DNA from 3 places in the Streptomyces sp. NPDC001002 genome. Region 2 is predicted to be linked to each of the others. Evidence: predicted binding sites of a transcription regulator. Region 2 holds the regulator's gene; each other region holds the start of a gene.
The links. Region 2 encodes HrcA, which represses chaperone genes, less so after heat shock. Its sites were predicted from a motif close to TTNGCACTCNGNNNNNCNGAGTGCNAA; they were not measured.
Positions count from the first base shown of each region.

Region 1: groL (chaperonin GroEL) is a predicted target of HrcA. The motif match lies at 3,857-3,883, and genes of this name have one in related genera.
Region 3: groES (co-chaperone GroES) is a predicted target of HrcA. The motif match lies at 4,849-4,875, and genes of this name have one in related genera.

Region 1 is NZ_JBSFLV010000005.1:28,850-36,030, forward strand. Features, by position in the region: gene ACWDR3_RS04180 (carboxylesterase/lipase family protein) at 1-665, opposite strand, end outside; gene ACWDR3_RS04185 (NADH:flavin oxidoreductase) at 759-1,907, opposite strand; gene groL (chaperonin GroEL) at 2,108-3,730, opposite strand; gene ACWDR3_RS04195 (cold-shock protein) at 4,036-4,239, opposite strand; gene ACWDR3_RS04200 (MoaD/ThiS family protein) at 4,690-4,965, opposite strand; gene thrC (threonine synthase) at 4,962-6,251, opposite strand; SAM riboswitch class I at 6,269-6,423, opposite strand; gene ACWDR3_RS04210 (glucosyl-3-phosphoglycerate synthase) at 6,594-7,181, shown strand, end outside.
Region 2 is NZ_JBSFLV010000039.1:2,832-10,012, forward strand. Features, by position in the region: gene ACWDR3_RS19340 (SpoIIE family protein phosphatase) at 1-753, shown strand, start outside; gene hemW (radical SAM family heme chaperone HemW) at 812-2,044, shown strand; gene ACWDR3_RS19350 (DUF3097 domain-containing protein) at 2,079-2,885, opposite strand; gene ACWDR3_RS19355 (MBL fold metallo-hydrolase) at 2,970-3,704, opposite strand; gene hrcA (heat-inducible transcriptional repressor HrcA) at 3,854-4,870, shown strand; gene dnaJ (molecular chaperone DnaJ) at 4,871-6,004, shown strand; gene ACWDR3_RS19370 (nitronate monooxygenase) at 6,160-7,181, shown strand, end outside.
Region 3 is NZ_JBSFLV010000198.1:7,125-14,305, forward strand. Features, by position in the region: gene ACWDR3_RS43665 (LysR family transcriptional regulator) at 1-678, opposite strand, end outside; gene ACWDR3_RS43670 (MOSC domain-containing protein) at 770-1,456, shown strand; gene ACWDR3_RS43675 (SDR family NAD(P)-dependent oxidoreductase) at 1,597-2,370, shown strand; gene groL (chaperonin GroEL) at 2,651-4,273, opposite strand; gene groES (co-chaperone GroES) at 4,396-4,704, opposite strand; gene ACWDR3_RS43690 (polysaccharide deacetylase family protein) at 4,928-5,749, opposite strand; gene ACWDR3_RS43695 (polysaccharide deacetylase family protein) at 5,746-6,699, opposite strand; partial or broken gene ACWDR3_RS43700 (class I SAM-dependent methyltransferase) at 6,790-7,181, shown strand, end outside.

The DNA of each region.
Region 1 (7,181 bases), on a different contig from region 2:
AACGTGCCGGGCACGCTCTGCGCGATCGCCCGCGTGAACAGGCCCCGCGCGCTCGGCATCGCCAGCAGCGAGGCCACCGACCCGGCCCCGGCCGACTCCCCGAAGACGGTGACCTGTTCGGGGTCGCCGCCGAACGCCGTGATGTTCTCCCGTACCCACTCCAGGGCGGCCACCTGGTCGAGCAGACCGCGGTTGGCGGGCGCTCCCTCGATGCGGGCGAAACCTTCCATGCCCACGCGGTAGTTGAAGGTGACGACGACCAAGTCACCTTCTCGCGCGATGTGTTGGGCGTCATAGCCGGGGCTGCCGGCGTGGCCCAGCTTGTAGGCGCCACCGTAGATCCAGACCATGACCGGGCGCCGGGCGGCCGGATCCGCGTCCGGGGTCCAGACGTTGACCGTCAGCCAGTCGTCGCCGGTGGGGGCGGCCGCCGGGCCCTTGAAGCCCTGGATGCCGGACTCCTGCGGGGGCGGCGGCCCGAAGGCGTACGCCTCCCGGGTGCCGTCCCAGCTCCGCACGGGCCGCGGCGCCCCGAACCGGCCCTCCCCCACCGGCGGTTCGGCGAACGGGATGCCGCGGAAGACAGCAAGCCCGTCCTCCCACCGCCCACGCACCGCCCCGGCAACGGTCCGCACGACAGTCCCCGCGGGCTCGCTGGTCGTCATCGACTGCTCCTCACTCGGCGAAAGGCCCTCCGCATGCACAAGAACGCTAGCTCAGCAGCGGTGCGGCCGACCCTGTGAGGCCAGTGAGTTCGGTCAGCTCAGGGTCTTCAAGGCCGCCGCGTCGTACGGCTTGAGTTCGTCGAAGCGGCCCGCGAGGACCTTCGACGCCCACTCGGGGTCCTGGAGGAGGGCGCGGCCGACGGCGACCATGTCGTACTCCTCGCGCTCCAGGGCGTCGAGGAGGTCGTCGATGCCCTTGAGCGGGGCGCCCTCGCCCTTGAAGCCCTTGAGGAAGTCGCCGTCGAGGCCGACCGAGCCGACGGTGACGACGGGCTTGCCGGTGAGCTTCTTGGTCCAGCCGGCCAGGTTGAGGTCGGAGCCGTCGAACTCGGGGAGCCAGTAGCGGCGGGTGGAGGCGTGGAAGGCGTCGACGCCGGCCGCCGCGAGGGGCGCCAGGATCGACTCCAGCTCCTCGGGGGTCTCGGCCAGACGGGCCTTGTAGACGTCCTGCTTCCACTGCGAGTAGCGGAAGATGATCGGGAACTCGGGGGACACGGCCTCCCGGACCGACCCCACCAGCTCCGCCGCGAACTTCGTACGGGCGACCGGGTCACCGCCGTAGGAGTCGGTACGGCGGTTGGTGCCCGCCCACAGGAACTGGTCGAGCAGGTAGCCGTGGGCGCCGTGCAGTTCGACCCCGTCGAAGCCGATCCGCTCGGCGGCGACCGCGGCCTCGACGAACGCGTCGATGACGTCGTCCAGGTCGTCCTGCGTCATCGCCCTGCCGGTGGGCTCGGTGGCGCCGATCCGCAGCCCCGAGGGGCCGACCGCGGGGGCGTCGGCGTACGGCGGCTGGCCCTGCTCGCGCACCATGCCGATGTGCCACAGCTGCGGCACGATCCGCCCGCCCGCCGCGTGCACCGCGTCGGCGACCTTCGCCCAGCCCGCCAGCTGCTCCTCGCCGTGGAACCGCGGGATGCGGTCGCTCTGCCCGGCCGACTCGTGCCCGACGTACGTGCCCTCGGTGACGACGAGACCGACGCCCGCTCCGGCGCGGCGCGCGTAGTACGAGGCCACGTTCTCGCCGGGGATGCCGCCCGGGGAGAACTGGCGGGTCATCGGCGCCATCACGATGCGGTTGGGGACCGTCAGGCCGCCCAGGGCGATCGGCCGGGAGAGGATCTCGGCCGCGCGGGAGGCGGCGGGAGAGGCGGACGTCGAGGTGCTGGCGGAGGCGGTCACGTGGGGGAACTCCTTGGGGTACCGGATGGTATGTGCGCGTGCATTGAACGTCGGTCAACGTTCAACACCCACAACGGCGATCTCATTCCGCCCCGCCGCCGCCCCACCCTGTGATCCCGGACACGCCGAAGGGCGGCACCCCCTGCCGGAGCAGGAAGTGCCGCCCTCCGTAAGGACGTTGATCAACCGGAACCGGTCGATCAGAAGTCCATGTCACCGCCCGGCATGCCGCCGCCGGCCGGCGCGGCGGCCTTCTCCGGCTTGTCGGCGATGACGGCCTCGGTGGTGAGGAACAGCGCGGCGATGGACGCGGCGTTCTGCAGAGCGGAACGCGTGACCTTCGCCGGGTCGATGATGCCCTCGGCGATCATGTCGACGTACTCACCGGAGGCCGCGTTCAGACCCCAACCCACGGTCAGGTTGCGGACCTTCTCGACCACGACGCCGCCCTCGAGACCACCGTTGACGGCGATCTGCTTGAGCGGGGCCTCCAGGGCGAGCTTCACGGCGTTGGCGCCGGTCGCCTCGTCACCCGTCAGCTCCAGCTTCTCGAACACCGCGGAGGCCTGCAGCAGGGCCACGCCACCACCGGCGACGATGCCCTCCTCGACGGCCGCCTTGGCGTTGCGCACGGCGTCCTCGATGCGGTGCTTGCGCTCCTTGAGCTCCACCTCGGTCGCGGCACCGGCCTTGATGACGGCGACGCCACCGGCGAGCTTGGCCAGGCGCTCCTGGAGCTTCTCGCGGTCGTAGTCCGAGTCGCTGTTCTCGATCTCGGCGCGGATCTGGTTGACCCGGCCGCCGACCTGGTCCGAGGACCCGGCGCCGTCGACGATGGTGGTCTCGTCCTTGGTGATGACGACCTTGCGGGCACGGCCCAGGAGGTCCAGGGACGCGTTCTCCAGCTTGAGGCCGACCTCCTCGGAGATGACCTCGCCGCCCGTGAGGATGGCGATGTCGCCGAGCATGGCCTTGCGACGGTCACCGAAGCCCGGGGCCTTGACGGCGACGGACTTGAAGGTGCCGCGGATCTTGTTGACGACCAGGGTCGACAGGGCCTCGCCCTCGACGTCCTCGGCGATGATCAGCAGCGGCTTGCCCGACTGCATGACCTTCTCCAGGAGCGGGAGCAGGTCCTTGACGGAGCCGATCTTGGAGTTGGCGATCAGGATGTAGGGGTCGTCCAGCGACGCCTCCATCCGCTCCATGTCGGTGGCGAAGTACGCCGAGATGTAGCCCTTGTCGAAGCGCATACCCTCGGTGAGCTCCAGCTCCAGACCGAAGGTCTGGGACTCCTCGACGGTGATGACGCCTTCCTTGCCGACCTTGTCCATCGCCTCGGCGATGAGCTCGCCGATCTGGGTGTCGGCGGCGGAGATGGAGGCCGTGGAGGCGATCTGCTCCTTGGTCTCGACATCCTTGGCCTGCTCAAGGAGGGCACCGGAGACGGCCTCGACGGCCTTCTCGATACCGCGCTTGAGGGCCATCGGGTTGGCGCCCGCGGCTACGTTGCGCAGACCCTCCTTGACGAGGGCCTGGGCGAGCACGGTCGCGGTGGTCGTACCGTCACCGGCGACGTCGTCCGTCTTCTTGGCGACTTCCTTGACCAGCTCGGCGCCGATCTTCTCGTACGGGTCCTCGAGCTCGATCTCCTTGGCGATGGAGACACCATCGTTGGTGATCGTGGGGGCGCCCCACTTCTTCTCGAGGACGACGTTGCGGCCCTTGGGGCCGAGCGTCACCTTCACGGCGTCCGCGAGCTGGTTCATGCCGCGCTCGAGGCCGCGCCGCGCCTCCTCGTCGAACGCGATGATCTTGGCCATGTGAAGTGGTCCCTCCAGGACTGGGGGTGATTCCTTCGGACCGCGCCCGCGCCCGCGACGGACGGCTCGCATGCCCCGTGGTTCCTTGCCCCACCTGGCCTGCGGGCCTCACCGACCCGGTCCTTCTTGTCACTCTCACCTTCAGAGTGCTAACGCCAATGATTAGCACTCGCCCCCTGCGAGTGCAAGCGGCTCTCGGGGATCGGGCAGGCGCCGGGAGGCCCCGCGGCGCACCCCGGCGGCACCCCACGCACGGCGAGGGGCCCGCACCCTGCCGGATGCGGACCCCTCGCCATGTGAAATGTTCAGGCGGTGACGCGAACCATGTCGGCCTGCGGGCCCTTCTGACCCTGCGAGATCTCGAACTCGACCCGCTGGCCCTCTTCCAGGGTGCGGTAGCCGTCCATCTGAATGGCGCTGTAATGGACGAAGACGTCCGCACCACCGTCGACCGCGATGAAGCCGTACCCCTTCTCCGCGTTGAACCACTTGACGGTGCCCTGAGCCATGCCTAACTCCCCTATTACTGGCCCTTGCACAGATCCACACTTCGCGGATCCGGGTCAGACCTCACCCCCCACGGATTGGGGGCGTGCGCCGGAACGCGTCGACCGCGGCCGAATGTATCCGTCCAACTGCCGTCTGCAACAGGTCAATCCGACGAGAATTCAGGGCAAGACCGGTCGGGAATCTGGCGAGAATTCATTAGAATTCAGGGCAAGTCGGGCCCCACAAAAGGCGCAAAACACACAAAAAACCTGCTTACTTTGGCTACTTCTTGTCGCCCGTGCAGCAGGTTTCCGGGGAGGCCGACCCGTGGATCGGCGGCGCGTTCCCCAACTGTACCTCGCTCAACCCCACTGAATTGCCCCCTCCGCTTCTCTCACGGAGGGGGCAATCGGATGAACTCTTCGTAATCGCTGTTACCGAAGGTAATTATCGGCCGCGATCAACCACGTTCAGCCACCGGCGACGGCGGGGATGATCGAGACGCCGGCCCCGTCCGGGGTCGCCGTCTCCAGACCCTGCTCGAACCGCACGTCGTCGTCGTTCACGTACACATTGACGAACCGCCGCAGCTTGCCCTGATCGTCCAGCACACGCGCGGCGATACCGGCGTGGTTCTTCTCCAGATCAGCGATGACCTCACCGAGGGTCGCCCCTTCGGCCGTCACCTCGGCCTCGCCACCCGTGTAGGGCCGCAGGATGGTCGGGATACGGACGGAAACGCTCATGATGCGAGGCCTGCCTCTCGGAAGGAGTCGAGGTTCGGACGGATGGTGGCGGTCAAACCGGTGCCGGCCACCGCGTCCAGGGTCTTCAGGCCGTCGCCGGTGTTCAGCACGACCGTGGTCTTGGTCGGGTCGAGGAGACCGTTCTCGATCAGCTTCTTCGCGACGCCGACCGTCACGCCACCGGCCGTCTCCGCGAAAATACCCTCGGTGCGGGCCAGCAGCTTGATCGCGTCGACCACCTGCTCGTCGTTCACGTCCTCCACCGCACCGCCCGTCCGGCGCGCGATGTCCAGGACGTACGGCCCGTCCGCCGGGTTGCCGATGGCCAGGGACTTGGCGATGGTGTTCGGCTTCTGGGGGCGGACCACGTCGTGACCCGCCTTGTAGGCGACGGACACCGGCGAGCACCCCTCGGCCTGGGCGCCGAAGATCTTGTACGGCTTGTCCTCGACGAGCCCGAGCTTGATCAGCTCCTGCAGACCCTTGTCGATCTTCGTGAGCTGCGAGCCGGAGGCGATCGGCACCACGAGCTGATCGGGCAGCTGCCAGCCGAGCTGCTCGCAGATCTCGTACGCCAGGGTCTTGGAACCCTCCGCGTAGTACGGCCGCAGGTTGACGTTGACGAAGCCCCAGCCCTCGCCGGCCGGGTCGCCGATCAGCTCGGAGCAGAACCGGTTCACGTCGTCGTAGTTGCCCTCGATGCCGACGAGCTCGCCGCCGTAGATCGCGGCCATGACGACCTTGCCCTGCTCCAGGTCGTGCGGGATGAACACGCAGGAGCGGAAACCGGCGCGGGCCGCGGCGGCACCGACGGCGCCCGCGAGGTTGCCGGTGGAGGAGCAGGAGAGGGTCGTGAAGTTGAAGGCGCGCGCGGCCTCGATGGCCTGGGCCACGACACGGTCCTTGAAGGAGTGCGTCGGGTTGCCCGAGTCGTCCTTCACGAAGAGCTTGCCGGCGTCGACGCCCAGCTCGCGCGCGAGGTTGTCGGCCTGGACGAGCTTGGTCCAGCCGGGGTTGATGTTCGGCTTGGTCGCCACGTCCGCGGGGACCGGCAGCAGCGGCGCGTAACGCCAGATGTTCGCGGGACCCGCTTCGATCCGCTTGCGGAGTTCCTCGGTGTCGTAGGCCGAGAAGTCGTACGCGATCTCGAGCGGGCCGAAACACTCCTCGCACGCGAAGACCGGTCCGAGCGGTACCCGGTGGCCGCACTCACGGCACGAGAGCGCCGCGGCCGGGCCGAGGTCTACGGTGGAGTCGGTGGTGCTTGCAACAGTCTGCACAGCCATGGAGGCGAGGCCCTTTCTCCTCATCTTCCTCGCGACGCATCTCGCCACGAGACGGATTTGGCACCTTCCCTAGCCGGGAGCCTCGCGTAATGATCAACATTGATCTACGAGACCGGCTGGAGGGTTGCCGGGGCTTCATCGGGCCGTATCCCTCTGCCCCTCTGGATGAGCGGTATGCGGTTGTATGAGCGGTTGTGGGCGCCTCCGACCCCCGACATGCGATGGTCATCAGCGTTGTTCAAGACTGTAACCGAAGGCCAGGACAGTTGAGCTAGCCGTCCGAACCGCGAGATGGATCACACAAGATCCACTCGCCGAGAGAACGCAGAGGAGCCGCGCACTGTGCTGAACGAAGTCGAGCGTTGGCTGAGCACCCGCTCCTGGTCCGTGACCGATCGCCCGCTCCACCAGATTCTGGCCGCGAAGCACCGCACGGGCCAGTCGGTCAGTGTCGTGCTGCCCGCGCTCAACGAGGAGGAGACCGTCGGCGACATCGTCGCCGTCATCCGCCACGACCTCATGCAGCAGGTCCCGCTCGTCGACGAGATCGTCGTCGTCGACTCGGGATCCACCGACCGCACGTCCGAGGTCGCCGCGGCGGCCGGCGCGCGGGTCGTCCACCGCGACGACATCCTGCCGCACCTCCCGCCCGTGCCCGGCAAGGGCGAGGTGCTGTGGCGCTCGCTCCTGGTCACCACCGGGGACATCGTCTGTTTCATCGACGCCGACCTGAAGGAGTTCTCCTCGGACTTCGTCTCCGGCATCGTCGGCCCGCTGCTGACCGACCCCGGCGTCGACCTCGTCAAGGCGATGTACGACCGCCCCCTCGGCGGCGCTGCGGGCCAGGGCGGCCGGGTCACCGAACTCATGGCCCGCCCCCTGCTGAACATGCACTGGCCGCAGCTGGCCGGCTTCGTGCAGCCGCTGGGC
Region 2 (7,181 bases):
GTCGCCGAGATCCCCGGCGTGCACAGCGCCCTCGTCTACGAACCCTGCGACAAGGGCGGCCCCAGCGGCGACTTCTACGACCTCTTCCCGGCCGGCGACGGCCGCTGGTGCTTCGCCGTCGGCGACGTCCAGGGCAAGGGTCCCGAGGCCGCCGTCGTCATCGGCCTGGCCCGCCCCTGGCTGCGGCTGCTGGCCCGCGAGGGCTACCGCGTCGCCGACGTCCTGGACCGCCTCAACCGCCTCCTCCTCGACGACGCCACGGAGGCCGCCGACGCCGCCGCGCGAGCCCTCGTACGCCCGCCGGGACCCGGCGACGGCCCGCAGACCCGCTTCCTGTCCCTCCTCTACGGCGAGCTGGCCCCCTTCGACGGCGGAGTGCGCTGTACCCTCGCCTCCGCCGGACACCCGCTCCCGCTCCTCCTCGGCCCCGACGGCAGCGTGTGCACGGCCGCGCGCCCGCAGACCCTCCTCGGCGTCATCGAGGACGAGACCTACACCAGCGAGACCTTCGAACTGCGCCCCGGCGACACCCTGCTCTGCGTCACCGACGGCGTGACCGAACGGCGGTCGGGACCCCGCCAGTTCGACGACGCCGACGGCCTCGCGACGGCGTTCGCCGGCTGCGCGGGCCTGAGCGCCGAGCTGATCGCGGAGCGCATCCGCCGCCTGGTCCACGAGTTCGGCGGCAAGCCACCGGAGGACGACCTGGCGCTGCTGGTGCTCCAGGCGGAACAGGCACAGCAGGCGGAGTAGCCACGCGCGCGTGCCGGACGGGAGTGGGCATGCGCGGGCGTGCTGGACAATGGAACGCATGCCTTCCGCACTCCCCGACGGTGAACCGGTCCCCGACGACGGCGCCCTCCCGCAGGCCGCGCTGGCCGGCGCCGCCGACCGCCCCCTCGGGTTCTATCTGCACGTCCCGTACTGCGCGACCCGCTGCGGCTACTGCGACTTCAACACCTACACCGCGACCGAGCTGCGCGGCACCGGCGGCGTCCTCGCCTCCCGCGACAACTACGCCGACACCCTGATCGACGAGATCCGCCTCGCGCGCAAGGTGCTGGGCGACGACCCGCGCCCGGTCCGCACGGTGTTCGTCGGGGGCGGCACCCCGACCCTGCTGGCCGCCGACGATCTCGTACGGATGCTGGGCGCGGTCCGCGACGAGTTCGGCCTCGCGCCCGACGCGGAGGTCACCACGGAGGCGAACCCGGAGTCGGTCGACCCGCGATATCTGGCCACGCTCCGCGAGGGCGGCTTCAACCGGATCTCCTTCGGCATGCAGAGCGCGAAACAGCACGTCCTGCAGATCCTGGACCGCACCCACACCCCCGGCCGCCCCGAGGCCTGCGTCGCGGAGGCCCGCGCGGCGGGCTTCGAGCACGTCAACCTCGACCTGATCTACGGCACCCCCGGCGAGTCCGACGACGACTGGCGGGCCTCCCTCGAAGCGGCCCTCGGCGCCGGCCCCGACCATGTCAGCGCCTACGCCCTGATCGTCGAGGAGGGCACCCAGCTGGCCCGCCGGATCCGCCGCGGCGAGGTCCCGATGACCGACGACGACGTCCACGCGGACCGGTACCTGATCGCCGAGGACCTGCTCTCCGCGGCCGGCTTCGACTGGTACGAGGTCTCCAACTGGGCCACCTCCGACGCCGGCCGCTGCCTCCACAACGAGCTGTACTGGCGCGGCGCCGACTGGTGGGGCGCGGGCCCCGGCGCCCACTCCCACGTGGGCGGCGTCCGCTGGTGGAACGTGAAACACCCGGGCGCGTACGCGGCGGCACTGGCGGCGGGCCGATCGCCGGGCGCGGGCCGCGAGCTGCTCTCCGACGAGGACCGCCGCGTGGAACGCATCCTGCTGGAGCTGCGCCTGATCGAGGGCGTCCCGCTGTCCCTGCTGCACGAGGAGGGGCTGAAGGCCGCGGGCCGGGCACTGACGGACGGACTGCTGCAGGAGGGTCCGTACGCGGAGGGGCGAGCGGTGCTGACGCTGCGGGGGCGGCTGTTGGCGGACGCGGTGGTGCGGGACCTGGTGGACTGAGCGGGCGGGAGAGGGACCCGGGGGGAGCGGACCATCAGTCGGCGGGTGCCGTGACGAAGTCGATCAGTTCCTCGACCCGCCCCAGCAGCTCCGGCTCCAGGTCCTTGTACGACCGCACCCGGCCCAGGATCGCCTGCCAGGCCGCACCGGTGTTTTCCGGCCAGCCCAGGGACCGGCACACGCCCGTCTTCCAGTCCTGGCCGTGGGGGATACGGGGCCAGGCCTCGATGCCGAGGGAGGACGGTTTCACGGCCTCCCAGATGTCGATGTAGGGGTGGCCGACGACCAGTGCGTGCTCGCTCGTCACCGCCTGGGCGATCCGCCACTCCTTGGTGCCGGGCACCAGGTGGTCCACCAGGATGCCGAGCCGGGCGTCGGGGCCCGGGCCGAACTCGTCCACGATGGCGGGCAGATCGTCCACGCCCTCCAGGTACTCCACGACCACGCCCTCCACGCGCAGGTCGTCGCCCCACACCCGCTCGACCAGTTCCGCGTCGTGCCGCCCCTCGACGTAGATGCGCCCGGCACGCGCCACACGCGCGCGTGCGCCCGGCACGGCGACCGAACCGGATGCCGTACGGGAGGGACGGGCGGGGCCCGAGGCGGGGCGTACGAGGGTCACCACGCGGCCCTCCAGGAGGAACCCGCGCGGCTCCAGCGGGAAGACCCGGTGCTTGCCGAAGCGGTCCTCCAGGGTCACCGTGCCCGCCTCGCAGCGGATCACCGCGCCGCAGAAACCGGTGCCGGGCTCCTCCACGACCAGTCCGGCCTCCGCCGGGACCTCGGGGACGGGCTTCGGCTTCTTCCACGGCGGGGTCAGATCGGCGGAGTACTGGCGCATTCGGATGACGATAGGAGAAGCGCCGCGGTGACGTCGTACAGATCGCGACGACACGCCGTGACCGACCTCATGGTGAGACCGACTTCATGGTGAGACGCCGAAACGGGCCGCCAACGCGTCCCGTTGCCGCCGTACGAACCCCGCGTCCACCACCGCCCCGTGACCCGGCACGTACAGCGCGTCCTCGCCGCCGAGGTCGAGCAGGCGGTCGAGGGCGGCGGGCCAGTGGGACGGTACGGCGTCGGGGCCCGCCTGCGGTTCGCCGGACTCCTCGACCAGGTCGCCGCAGAACAGCACCGCGGGGGCGTCCGGTGTGCCGGGGACGAGGACCGCCAGGTCGTGGGCCGTGTGGCCCGGGCCGACGTTCGCCAGCAGGACCTGGAGGCCGCCGCCGAGGTCGAGCGTCCACTCGCCGGAGACGTGGTGGTGCGGCGCGACGAGGGAGGCCGCTGCCTCGGTCGCCGTCCGCTCGTCCAGTCCGTTGCGCACCGCGTCCAGCCGCAGCTCCTCGCGCGCGTGCAGCGACACCACGTCCAGGCCCACCGCGCCGAAGACCTCCGCCTCCGCGAACGCCGCCGCCCCGAAGACATGGTCGAAATGCGGGTGGGTGAGCGCGAGATGGGTCACAGGGTGACCGGCGAGCGCCTGCGCGCGCGTACGCACCAGCGCGCCCTCGGCGAGGCTCGACCCCGAGTCGATCACGAGCGCCGTGCCGTCCCCGACGACCAGCCCCGCCGTGCAGTCCCAGCCCGGCAGCCGGCACCGCCCGGCACCGGCCGCCAGCCGCTCCCACCCCAGCTCTTCCCAAGTCACCGTCATACGGCGACGCTAGCTGTACGGGGTCGCTCCGCAGGCCGTCCTTGCCCGGGGAGTACCCCTCCGCCGTACACTGGCCGGGGAATGCTGGCACTCGGCTGGACAGAGTGCCAGGCGAAGCGCCCAGGGGACGAGTTCGGGAGGTGTGCGCGATGTTGAGTGAACGACGGCTCCAAGTGCTGCGCGCCATCGTCCAGGACTATGTCGGCACCGAGGAGCCGGTCGGGTCGAAGGCCCTCACCGAGCGGCACAACCTCGGCGTCTCCCCGGCGACGGTGCGCAACGACATGGCGGCCCTGGAGGACGAGGGCTTCATCGCCCAGCCGCACACCAGCGCCGGGCGGATCCCCACCGACAAGGGCTACCGGCTGTTCGTCGACAAGCTCGCCGGCGTCAAGCCGATGAGCGGTCCCGAGCGGCGTGCCATCCAGAACTTCCTGGACGGCGCCGTGGACCTCGACGACGTCGTGGCCCGCACGGTACGGCTGCTCGCGCAGCTCACCCGGCAGGTCGCCGTCGTGCAGTACCCCTCGCTGACCCGCTCGACCGTCCGGCACGTGGAGCTGCTCGCACTGGCTCCCGCCCGGCTGATGCTGGTGCTGATCACGGACACCGGCCGGGTCGAGCAGCGCATGGTGGACTGCCCGGCGCCCTTCGGGGAGACCTCGCTCGCGGATCTGCGGGCGCGGCTCAACAGCACGGTCGCGGGCCGCCGGTTCTCCGACGTGCCCCGGCTCGTGGAGGACCTCCCCGACGCCTTCGACGTCGAGGACCGCGGCACGGTCTCGACGGTGCTCTCCACCCTCCTGGAGACACTCGTCGAGGAGAACGAGGAGCGGCTGGTGATCGGCGGAACCGCCAATCTCACCCGTTTTGGACATGACTTCCCCCTCACCATCCGCCCCGTTCTGGAGGCCTTGGAGGAACATGTCGTACTCCTCAAGTTGCTTGGCGAGGCAGGGGATTCGGGCATGACCGTACGCATCGGTCACGAGAACGCCTACGAGGGACTCAACTCCACTTCCGTGGTGTCGGTGGGCTACGGTTCGGGCGGCGAGGCAGTCGCCAAGCTCGGCGTGGTCGGACCGACCCGCATGGATTACCCGGGAACGATGGGAGCGGTACGCGCAGTGGCACGGTACGTCGGACAGATCCTGGCGGAGTCGTAAGTGGCCACGGACTACTACGCCGTTCTCGGCGTGCGCCGCGACGCGTCGCAGGATGAGATCAAGAAGGCGTTCCGTCGGCTCGCGCGCGAGCTGCACCCGGACGTCAACCCGGATCCGAAGACCCAGGAGCGGTTCAAGGAGATCAACGCCGCCTACGAGGTGCTCTCGGACCCGCAGAAGAAGCAGGTCTACGACCTCGGCGGCGACCCGCTCTCGCAGGCCGGCGGCGGTGCCGGCGGCTTCGGCGCGGGCGGCTTCGGCAACTTCTCCGACATCATGGACGCGTTCTTCGGCACGGCCTCGCAGCGCGGCCCGCGCTCGCGGACCCGCCGGGGCCAGGACGCCATGATCCGGCTGGACATCGAGCTGGACGAGGCGGCCTTCGGCACCACGAAGGACATCCAGGTCGACACGGCGATCGTCTGCACCACCTGCAACGGTGAGGGCGCGGCGCCGGGGACCTCGGCCCAGACCTGTGACATGTGCCGCGGTCGCGGCGAGGTGTCCCAGGTCACCCGGTCCTTCCTGGGCCAGGTCATGACCTCCCGCCCCTGCCCCCAGTGCCAGGGCTTCGGCACGGTCGTGCCGACCCCGTGCCCGGAGTGCGCGGGCGACGGCCGGATCCGCTCCCGCCGCACGCTCACGGTCAAGATCCCGGCCGGCGTCGACAACGGCACGCGCATCCAGCTCGCGGGCGAGGGCGAGGTCGGCCCCGGCGGCGGCCCCGCCGGCGACCTGTACGTCGAGATCCACGAGCTGCCGCACGCGATGTTCCAGCGGCGCGGGGACGACCTGCACTGCACGGTCACCCTCCCGATGACCGCGGCCTCCCTCGGCACGAAGGTGCCGCTGGAGACGCTGGACGGTCTGGAGGAGGTCGACATCCGGCCCGGCACCCAGTCCGGCCAGTCGATCCCGCTGCACGGCCGGGGCGTCACGCATCTGCGCGGTGGCGGCCGGGGCGACCTCATCGTGCACGTCGAGGTCCAGACCCCGAGCAAGCTGGACCCGGAACAGGAGCGCCTGCTGCGCGAACTGGCCCAGCTGCGCGGCGAGGAGCGTCCCACGGGGCAGTTCCAGCCGGGGCAGCAGGGGTTGTTCTCCCGGCTGAAGGACGCCTTCAACGGTCGCTGAGGACGAGTTCGACGGTCGCTGACGGGCTGCCGGGGGCCGCCGCCCCCGGACGTCCCGCAGGTCGGAATCGGCCACCGGCGTCGACAGATGCCGGAGGCCTATGCCCTACCGAAGGCCGATTCGGACTTGTTCGGAGGACGTGACAACATGCCGTCATGTCCTCCGCACTGACCGATCTCTTCCCTCACCCGATCGTGCAGGCGCCCATGGCGGGCGGCGTCTCCGTGCCGCGGCTCGCCGCCGCCGTGTCCGAGGCCGGCGGGCTCGGGTTCCTCGCCGCCGGGTACAAGACGGCCGACGGCATGTACCAGGAGATCAAGCAGATCCGAGGGCTCACCAACCGTCCCTTCGGCGTGAACCTCTTCATGCCGCAGCCGGACAACGCCGACCCCGGCGCCGTCGAGATCTACGCCCACCAACTGGCCGGCGAGGCCGCCTGGTACGAGACCGAGCTCGGCGATCCGGACAGCGGCCGGGACGACGCCTACGACTCCAAGCTCGCGGTGCTGCTCGACAACCCGGTGCCGGTGGTCTCCTTCCACTTCGGCATCCCGGGCCGGGACGTGCTGGACTCGCTGCGCCGGGCCGGCACCTTCACCGTGGTCACCGTGACGACGCCCGAGGAGGCCCTCGCGGTGGAGCGGGCGGGCGCGGACGCGGTGATCGCGCAGGGCGTGGAGGCCGGCGGTCACCAGGGCACCCACCGGGACATCCCGGAGAACGACGGCTCCGGCATCGGCGTGCTCTCCCTGGTCGCCCAGGTCCGCGAGACCGTCACGCTGCCGATCCTCGCCGCCGGCGGCATCATGCGCGGCGGCCAGATCGCCTCCGTCCTCGCGGCGGGCGCGAGCGCGGCCCAGCTCGGCACGGCGTTCCTCGCCACCGCCGAGTCCGGCGCCGCCGCCGTCCACAAGCAGGCACTGACCAACCCGCTGTTCGCCCGTACGCAACTGACCCGCGCCTTCTCCGGCCGCCCCGCCCGCGGCCTGGTCAACCGCTTCATGCGCGAGCACGGCCCGTACGCCCCCGCCGCCTACCCGGAGGTCCACCACCTCACCTCGCCGCTGCGCAAGGCCGCCGCCAAGGCCGGCGACGCGCAGGGCATGGCGCTGTGGGCGGGACAGGGCCACCGCATGGCCCGCGAACTCCCCGCCGGACAGCTGGTGGAGGTCCTCGC
Region 3 (7,181 bases), on a different contig from region 2:
GGTGGCGAAGTCGATGCGAGGGGTGAAGCCGGCGCCCTCGCACACCTCCACCAACTGCCCGCGGCAGCGCGGGCATCCGGCGATCCAGGGCTCGTCCGCGAGTTCGCCGATGGCCACCGTGCCGGCCCCCGCGAGCCGGTGCCGCTCCGGCACGAGCCCGACCAGGCGGTCCGTCAGGAGGGGACGTACGACGAGGTCGTCCCACTCCTCCGCGCCCGCGGCGCCCTCGTAGCGGAAGGCGAGTGCGATGTCGCAGTCGCCCTCACGCAACAGGTCGACGGAGGCGGGTGGTTCGGCCTCCTCCAGGGAGACGCGGGTGCCGGGGTGCGCGGCGCGCAGGGCGGCGAGCGCGGTCGGTACGAGCGTGGAGCTGCCGCTGGGGAAGGAGACCAGGCGCACCCGCCCCGCGCGCAGACCCGCGATCGCGGCGACCTCCTCCTCGGCGGCGGTGAGCCCGGCGAGGATGCCGCCCGCGTGCCGGACGAGCGCCTCGCCCGCCTGGGTCAGCCGCATCTCGCGCCCGCTGCGGATCAGCAACGGCGTGCCCACGGACGCCTCCAGCGCCTTCATCTGCTGGCTGACGGCGGGCTGGGTGCAGCCCAGCGCACGCCCCGCCGCCGAGAAGGAGCCGGTGGCGGCGACCGTGCGCAGAACGCGGAGATGACGTGCCTCGATCATCCTTCGAGGATAGGCGACTGATAAGCGAGCCTTTGATACGTCGTCGAAAAATGCGTCGACGCTTTGATATGGGGCTCGCTATCGTGCCCGTATGGAGCTTCTCTCGCTGAACCTGGGACACGCGCGGGCGGTCCCGTACGCGGACATGGGCGTGACCGGCATCGACAAGCGGCCGGTGGCCGGGCCCGTGCGGGTGTCGGCGCCCGGGGCGAAGGGGGTCGGCGCGAGCGGGCTGGCCGGGGACGAGGTATGCGATCTGCGGCATCACGGCGGGGACGACCAGGCGGTGTACGCGGTCGCGCGCGAGGATCTCGACGACTGGGAAAGGGAGTTGGGGCGCCCGCTCGCGAACGGCGCCTTCGGGGAGAACCTGACGACGCGGGGTCTGGACGTGTCCGGGGCGCGGATCGGGGAGCGCTGGCGCGTCGGGGCCGAGCTGGTCCTGGAGGTGACCTGCGGTCGGATTCCGTGCCGCACGTTCCAGGAGCATCTGGGCGAGAAGCGGTGGGTGAAGCGGTTCACGGAGCGGGGCGCGCCGGGCGCGTACTTCCGGGTGATCGTGCCGGGTGAGATCCGGGCCGGCGATCCGATCGAGGTCGTGCACCGCCCGGACCACGAGGTGACGGTGGCCCTGCAGTTCCGCGCGGTCACCACGCGGCGTGAGCTGTTGCCGAGCCTGCTGCCCGCGGGCGCGGCGCTGCACCCGGAGGCGCTGGCGCAGGCGCGGGAGTACGCGGCGCAGCACGCCGCCGGGCATGCGCCGGAGCACGCGGGCTGAGGGTTCCGGAGCGCGTGGGCCGACCGTTCCGGAGCGTGCGGACCGACCGCCCGCGCGGGCTTTGTTCGCCGGGCCTTCACGTATCGGGAGGCCGTGTGCAGCAATCGGGCGAATGCGTTCCAGGTCACTAATCTTGCGCCATGACAACGGCTCTGATTACGGGATCGACCGCGGGCATCGGCGCCGCGTTCGCGCGGCGGCTCGCGGCCGACGGGCACAACCTGGTGCTGGTGGCCCGGGACACCGAGCGGCTCGGGCAGCAGGCGACCGAGCTGCACGACCGGCACGGCATCGAGGCGACGGTCCTGACGGCGGACCTCGCCACCGACACCGGCATCGAGGCGGTGGCGGCCCGCCTCTCCGACCGCAAGAACCCGGTCGACCTGCTGATCAACAACGCCGGCTTCGGCAACAAGGGCCGCTATCTCGACGTACCGATGGCCGACGAGCTGAGGATGCTCAAGGTGCACTGCGAGGCGGTGCTGCGGTTGACGTCGGCGGCGACGGAGGCGATGCGCGAGCGCGGGCGGGGCGGGGTCGTCAACGTGGCGTCGGTGGCCGCCTTCGTGCCGCGCGGGACGTACGGCGCGTCCAAGGCGTGGGTCGTGCAGTTCACGCAGGGCGCGGCGAAGGACCTGGCCGGCAGCGGGGTGCGGCTGATGGCGCTGGCGCCGGGCTTCGTGCGGACGGAGTTCCACGAGCGGGCCGGGATGGGCACGGGCAACATCCCGGGCTGGATGTGGCTCGACGCGGACAAACTGGTCGCGGCGGCGCTGCAGGACCTGGCACGCGGCAAGTCGCTGTCGATCCCGGATCCGCGCTACAAGGTGCTGATGGGCCTGGTGAAGATCACTCCGCAGGCGGTCCTCGGCGGGATCACGTCGAAGACCGGGCGGAAGTACGGGCCGCAGTGACGGTGGCGGGAGGCGTCCCGCCAGCTGGTGCGGGGAATCGAGGCACCGGAATCCGCAGGTCGGAGTCGGCGGCCGTGCCGACTCGGGCACTCGCCCGCTCCAGCGGGACCCCTCACCGACTGCCGCCCCGGCGGTGATCGCCACGGGCGGCGAACCGGAACGCGAAGCGAAGCGCCTGATCCCCCGCACCACTTCGCGGGGCGTGCCCCGGCAGCGCGAAGGCCCGGCGCCCCCTGAGGGGTGCCGGGCCTTCGACGACCTACCGGCCTACCGACCTGCGTCAGTGGGAGTGGCTGTGGCCACCGGCCGCGGCCGGCTCTTCCTCTTCCTTCTTCTCGACGACCAGGGTCTCGGTCGTGAGGAGCAGGGAGGCGATGGAAGCGGCGTTCTCCAGGGCGGAGCGGGTGACCTTGACCGGGTCGATGACGCCGGCCTTGACCAGGTCGCCGTACTCGCCGGTGGCGGCGTTGAAGCCCTGGCCCTTCTCCAGCTCGGCGACCTTCGCGGTGATGACGTAGCCCTCAAGGCCGGCGTTCTCCGCGATCCAGCGCAGCGGCTCGACGACCGCGCGGCGCACGACGGCGACACCGGTGGCCTCGTCGCCGGTCTTGCCCAGGCCGCCCTCCAGCACCTTCGCGGCGTGGACGAGCGCGGAGCCACCACCGGAGACGATGCCCTCCTCGACCGCGGCGCGGGTCGCGGAGATGGCGTCCTCCAGACGGTGCTTCTTCTCCTTCAGCTCCACCTCGGTGGCGGCGCCGACCTTGATCACGCACACGCCGCCGGCCAGCTTCGCGAGGCGCTCCTGGAGCTTCTCGCGGTCCCAGTCGGAGTCGGTGTTCTCGATCTCGGCCTTGATCTGCGCGACCCGGCCGGTGACCGCGCCGGAGTCGCCGGCACCGTCGACGACCGTGGTGTCGTCCTTGGTGACGGTGACGCGGCGGGCGGAGCCGAGCACGTCCAGGTTGACCTGGTCGAGCTTGAGGCCGACCTCCTCGGAGACGACCGTGGCGCCGGTGAGGATCGCCAGGTCCTCCAGCATCGCCTTGCGGCGGTCGCCGAAGCCGGGGGCCTTGACCGCGACCGCGTTGAAGGTGCCGCGGATCTTGTTCACGACCAGGGTCGACAGGGCCTCGCCCTCGACGTCCTCGGCGATGATCAGCAGCGGCTTGGAGGAGTTGGCCTGGATGACCTTCTCCAGCAGCGGCAGCAGGTCGGCGATCGCGGAGATCTTGCCCTGCGTGATGAGGATGTAGGGCTCGTCGAGGACGGCCTCCATGCGCTCCTGGTCCGTCACGAAGTACGGCGACAGGTAGCCCTTGTCGAAGGCCATGCCCTCGGTGAAGTCCAGCTCCAGACCGAAGGTGTTGGACTCCTCGACGGTGATGACACCGTCCTTGCCGACCTTGTCCATCGCCTCGGCGATGAGCTCGCCGACCTGGCTGTCCTGCGCGGACAGACCGGCGACGGCCGCGATGTCGGCCTTGTCGTCGATCGGGCGCGCGGTGGCGAGCAGCTCCTCGGAGACGGCGGCGACTGCCGCGTCGATGCCCTTCTTCAGGGCGGCCGGGGAGGCGCCGGCGGCGACGTTGCGCAGGCCCTCACGGACGAGCGCCTGGGCCAGCACGGTGGCGGTGGTCGTACCGTCACCCGCGATGTCGTTGGTCTTGGTCGCCACCTCCTTCACCAGCTGGGCGCCGAGGTTCTCGTACGGGTCGTCGAGCTCGACCTCGCGGGCGATGGTGACACCGTCGTTGGTGATGGTGGGAGCGCCGAACTTCTTGTCGATGACGACGTTGCGGCCCTTGGGGCCGATCGTCACCTTGACCGTGTCGGCAAGCTTGTTGACGCCGCGCTCGAGGGCGCGACGGGCGTCCTCGTCGAACTTCAGGATCTTCGCCATGGGAGCGGTTCAGCCCTCTCGAAAAACGTGGGTGAAACGAACCACGCCCCCGGCACCCGGCTTCATAAGGTCGCGGGGGCCAGGGGCGCAGCTCACTGCAAAACTGGGTGAATCGAAGAGAATTACTTCTCGATGATCGCGAGAACGTCGCGAGCCGAGAGGACGAGGTACTCCTCGCCGCTGTACTTCACTTCGGTGCCGCCGTACTTGCTGTACAGCACGATGTCGCCGGTCTTGACGTCGAGCGGCAGGCGCTCGCCGTTCTCGAAGCGGCCCGGGCCCACGGCGAGGACGACGCCCTCCTGGGGCTTCTCCTTCGCGGTGTCCGGGATGACCAGGCCAGAGGCCGTGGTCTGCTCGGCGTCGAGCGGCTGGACCACAATGCGGTCCTCGAGCGGCTTGATGGCAACCTTGGAGCTGGCGGTCGTCACGATCCGACCTCCCCCTTCGGAGATCTCACGGGGTTAACTGTCTGAGGTGGCGACCAGGTGGATCCGTCGTCGCGGGTGCCGGACCTGCCCGTCGCTATTGGCACTCTCCTACGGGGAGTGCCAGCACCGAGACTATGACCGCAGTTAGCACTCGGTCAAGCGGAGTGCCAATTAGCCACGAGATGCCGGTCACGTGACGACGTACAGAAAGCCCCCCAGCCGATTACAGGTAGTCCTCCAGCCGTCCCACCGTAAGTCCCGCCTTCTCCGCCTCCCGAAGCACCCCTACCGTCCGTTCCCGCAGGGTCAGGCCCGCTGTCTCGTCCGAGGGGATCGACACGATGTCGCCCGGCCGCAGCCGCCGCGCCCCTGCGTCGTACGTCAGCGTGCCGTCGTCCACCGCCGCGGCCCGCCACAGCACCACCGCCGACACACCGCAGTCCCCCGCCGCGCGGAGCGTCGTCGTGTCGTACGTGCCGTAGGGCGGGCGGAAGAGGCGGGGGCGGAGGCCGAAGCGGGTGCGGAGTTTGTCCTGTTGGCCGCAGATCTCGGCGCGCTGGCCGAGGTAGGGCAGGCCGCGCAGGGCCGCGTGGTCGAGGGTGTGGTTCTGGATGGTCGCGCCGACCGACTGGAGGCGCGCGAAGTGGCCGTACCCCGGCCCCACCACGCTGTCGGTGAGGAACATGCTGACGGGCAGCCGGAGTTCACGGACCATGTCGACGAACCGCGGGTCCTGCTCGGCGCCGTCGTCGTACGTGAGGAAGACCACCTTGTCGCGGGTCGGCACCCGGGAGAGGACCGGGGGCAGCCCCGGGCCCGCCGAGCGAGCGGCGGGGAGACGGACGGCCCGCGGGGCCGGAGCGAGCGGGGCGGTCAGGCCCCAGCGGCGGTACGGCGGTTGCGCGGCGCCGGCCGGCCCGTGCGGGCGTACCCGCTGGGCCGCCTTTCTGCCCAGCCGTTCGATGGGGTCGACGGACTGGGCGCAGCCGGCGAGCAGCGCGGCCGCGAGGACGCCGGCCAGCAGGCCCCGGCCCCGCGTTCTCACAGGTAGTCCTCCAGCCGGGCCACCGCGTAGCCCTGGGCCGTGACCTTGTCGAGGAAGCGGCGGACCATGTCGGGCATGGTGCCCTTCCAGTCCTCGCGGCCCCGGAAGTGGCTGAGCACGATGTCGCCGGGGTGCAGGTCCCGGTCCCACTCGCGGTACTCCCAGTGGTCGACGAAGACCTCCTCGTCCCAGATCGGCGCGTACTTGATGCCGCAGTCCTTGGCGGCGCGCAGGGTGTCCTGGTTGTAGTTGCCGAAGGGCGGGCGGAAGAGGGTGGGGCGCTTGCCGTACCGCTTCTCGATCACGTCCTGCATGCCGCAGATCTCGTGCTTCTGGCGGCGGTAGGACAGGGCCGGCAGGTAGGGGTGGTGGAGGGTGTGGTTGTTCAGGACGACACCCCGGTCCTGCATCTTCTTGAAGTACGGGTAGTCGTCCTTGATCAGGTAGTCGCTGAGGAAGGCGGTGTACGGGATCTTCAGGTCGCTCATCATCCGCAGGAACGCCGGGTCCTTCTCGGCGCCGTCGTCGATGGTGAGGAAGACGACCTTCTCCTTGGTGGGGATCGTGGTGAAGACCGGCGGGAGGTCGAGCTCCTCCTGGTCGTCCACCTCGAAGCCCTTGCGGGCGGTGATCTCCGGCTTGTGCGCGGGGGCGGCCGGCGCGGTCAGCGGGACCGTCCGCAGCCCCCAGCGCTTCGCGGCGGCGACCCGGGCGGCATGCGCGACACGCAGTCTCGTGGCGTACGCGTCGAGGGCGCGGGCCGGGCCCGCCTTGAGCACCTGCTGACCCGGCGCCGGCCGCACTCCGTGCCCATGCCCGTCCGCCGCGTCCCGCCCGCCGTCCTGCGCACAGCCGGCGGCGAGGGCGGCGACGGCGAGCACGGCGATTCCGCCACGGACCCGCCGACCCCAGAACGACCCATTTTTGTCATTTTGTACGACTGCTCGCATGGTGCCGGATCCTCGCAGCCCAGCCCCCTGCTCCCGGCCCGACACCGCGGCCGGCGGCACACCATCCACCGACTGGCCCACAATGACCCGGTGAACGACCTCGCCCTTCTCCTCACCCCGCAAGGCCGCGCCCTCCTCGACGAGGTCCGCGACACGGCCCCGGCCGACGAACTCGCCGTCGCCACCCGGCTGCGCCGCGAGCATCCCGCCGAGCTGGTGTCGGCGGCGCTCGGGCAGGCCCGGCTGCGGCAGCGGGCGGCGGCGAAGTTCGGCGCCGAGGACGCGGGGCGGATGTTCTTCACGCCGAACGGGGTCGAGCAGTCGACGCGGGCGAGCGTGGCGACGTACCGGGCGGAGCGGCTGAAGGCGCAGGGGGTGACCTCGCTGGCCGACCTGTGCTGCGGGATCGGTGGGGACGCGATCGCGCTGGCGCGGGCCGGGATCCGGGTGCTCGCCGTGGACCGGGATCCGCTGACGGCGGC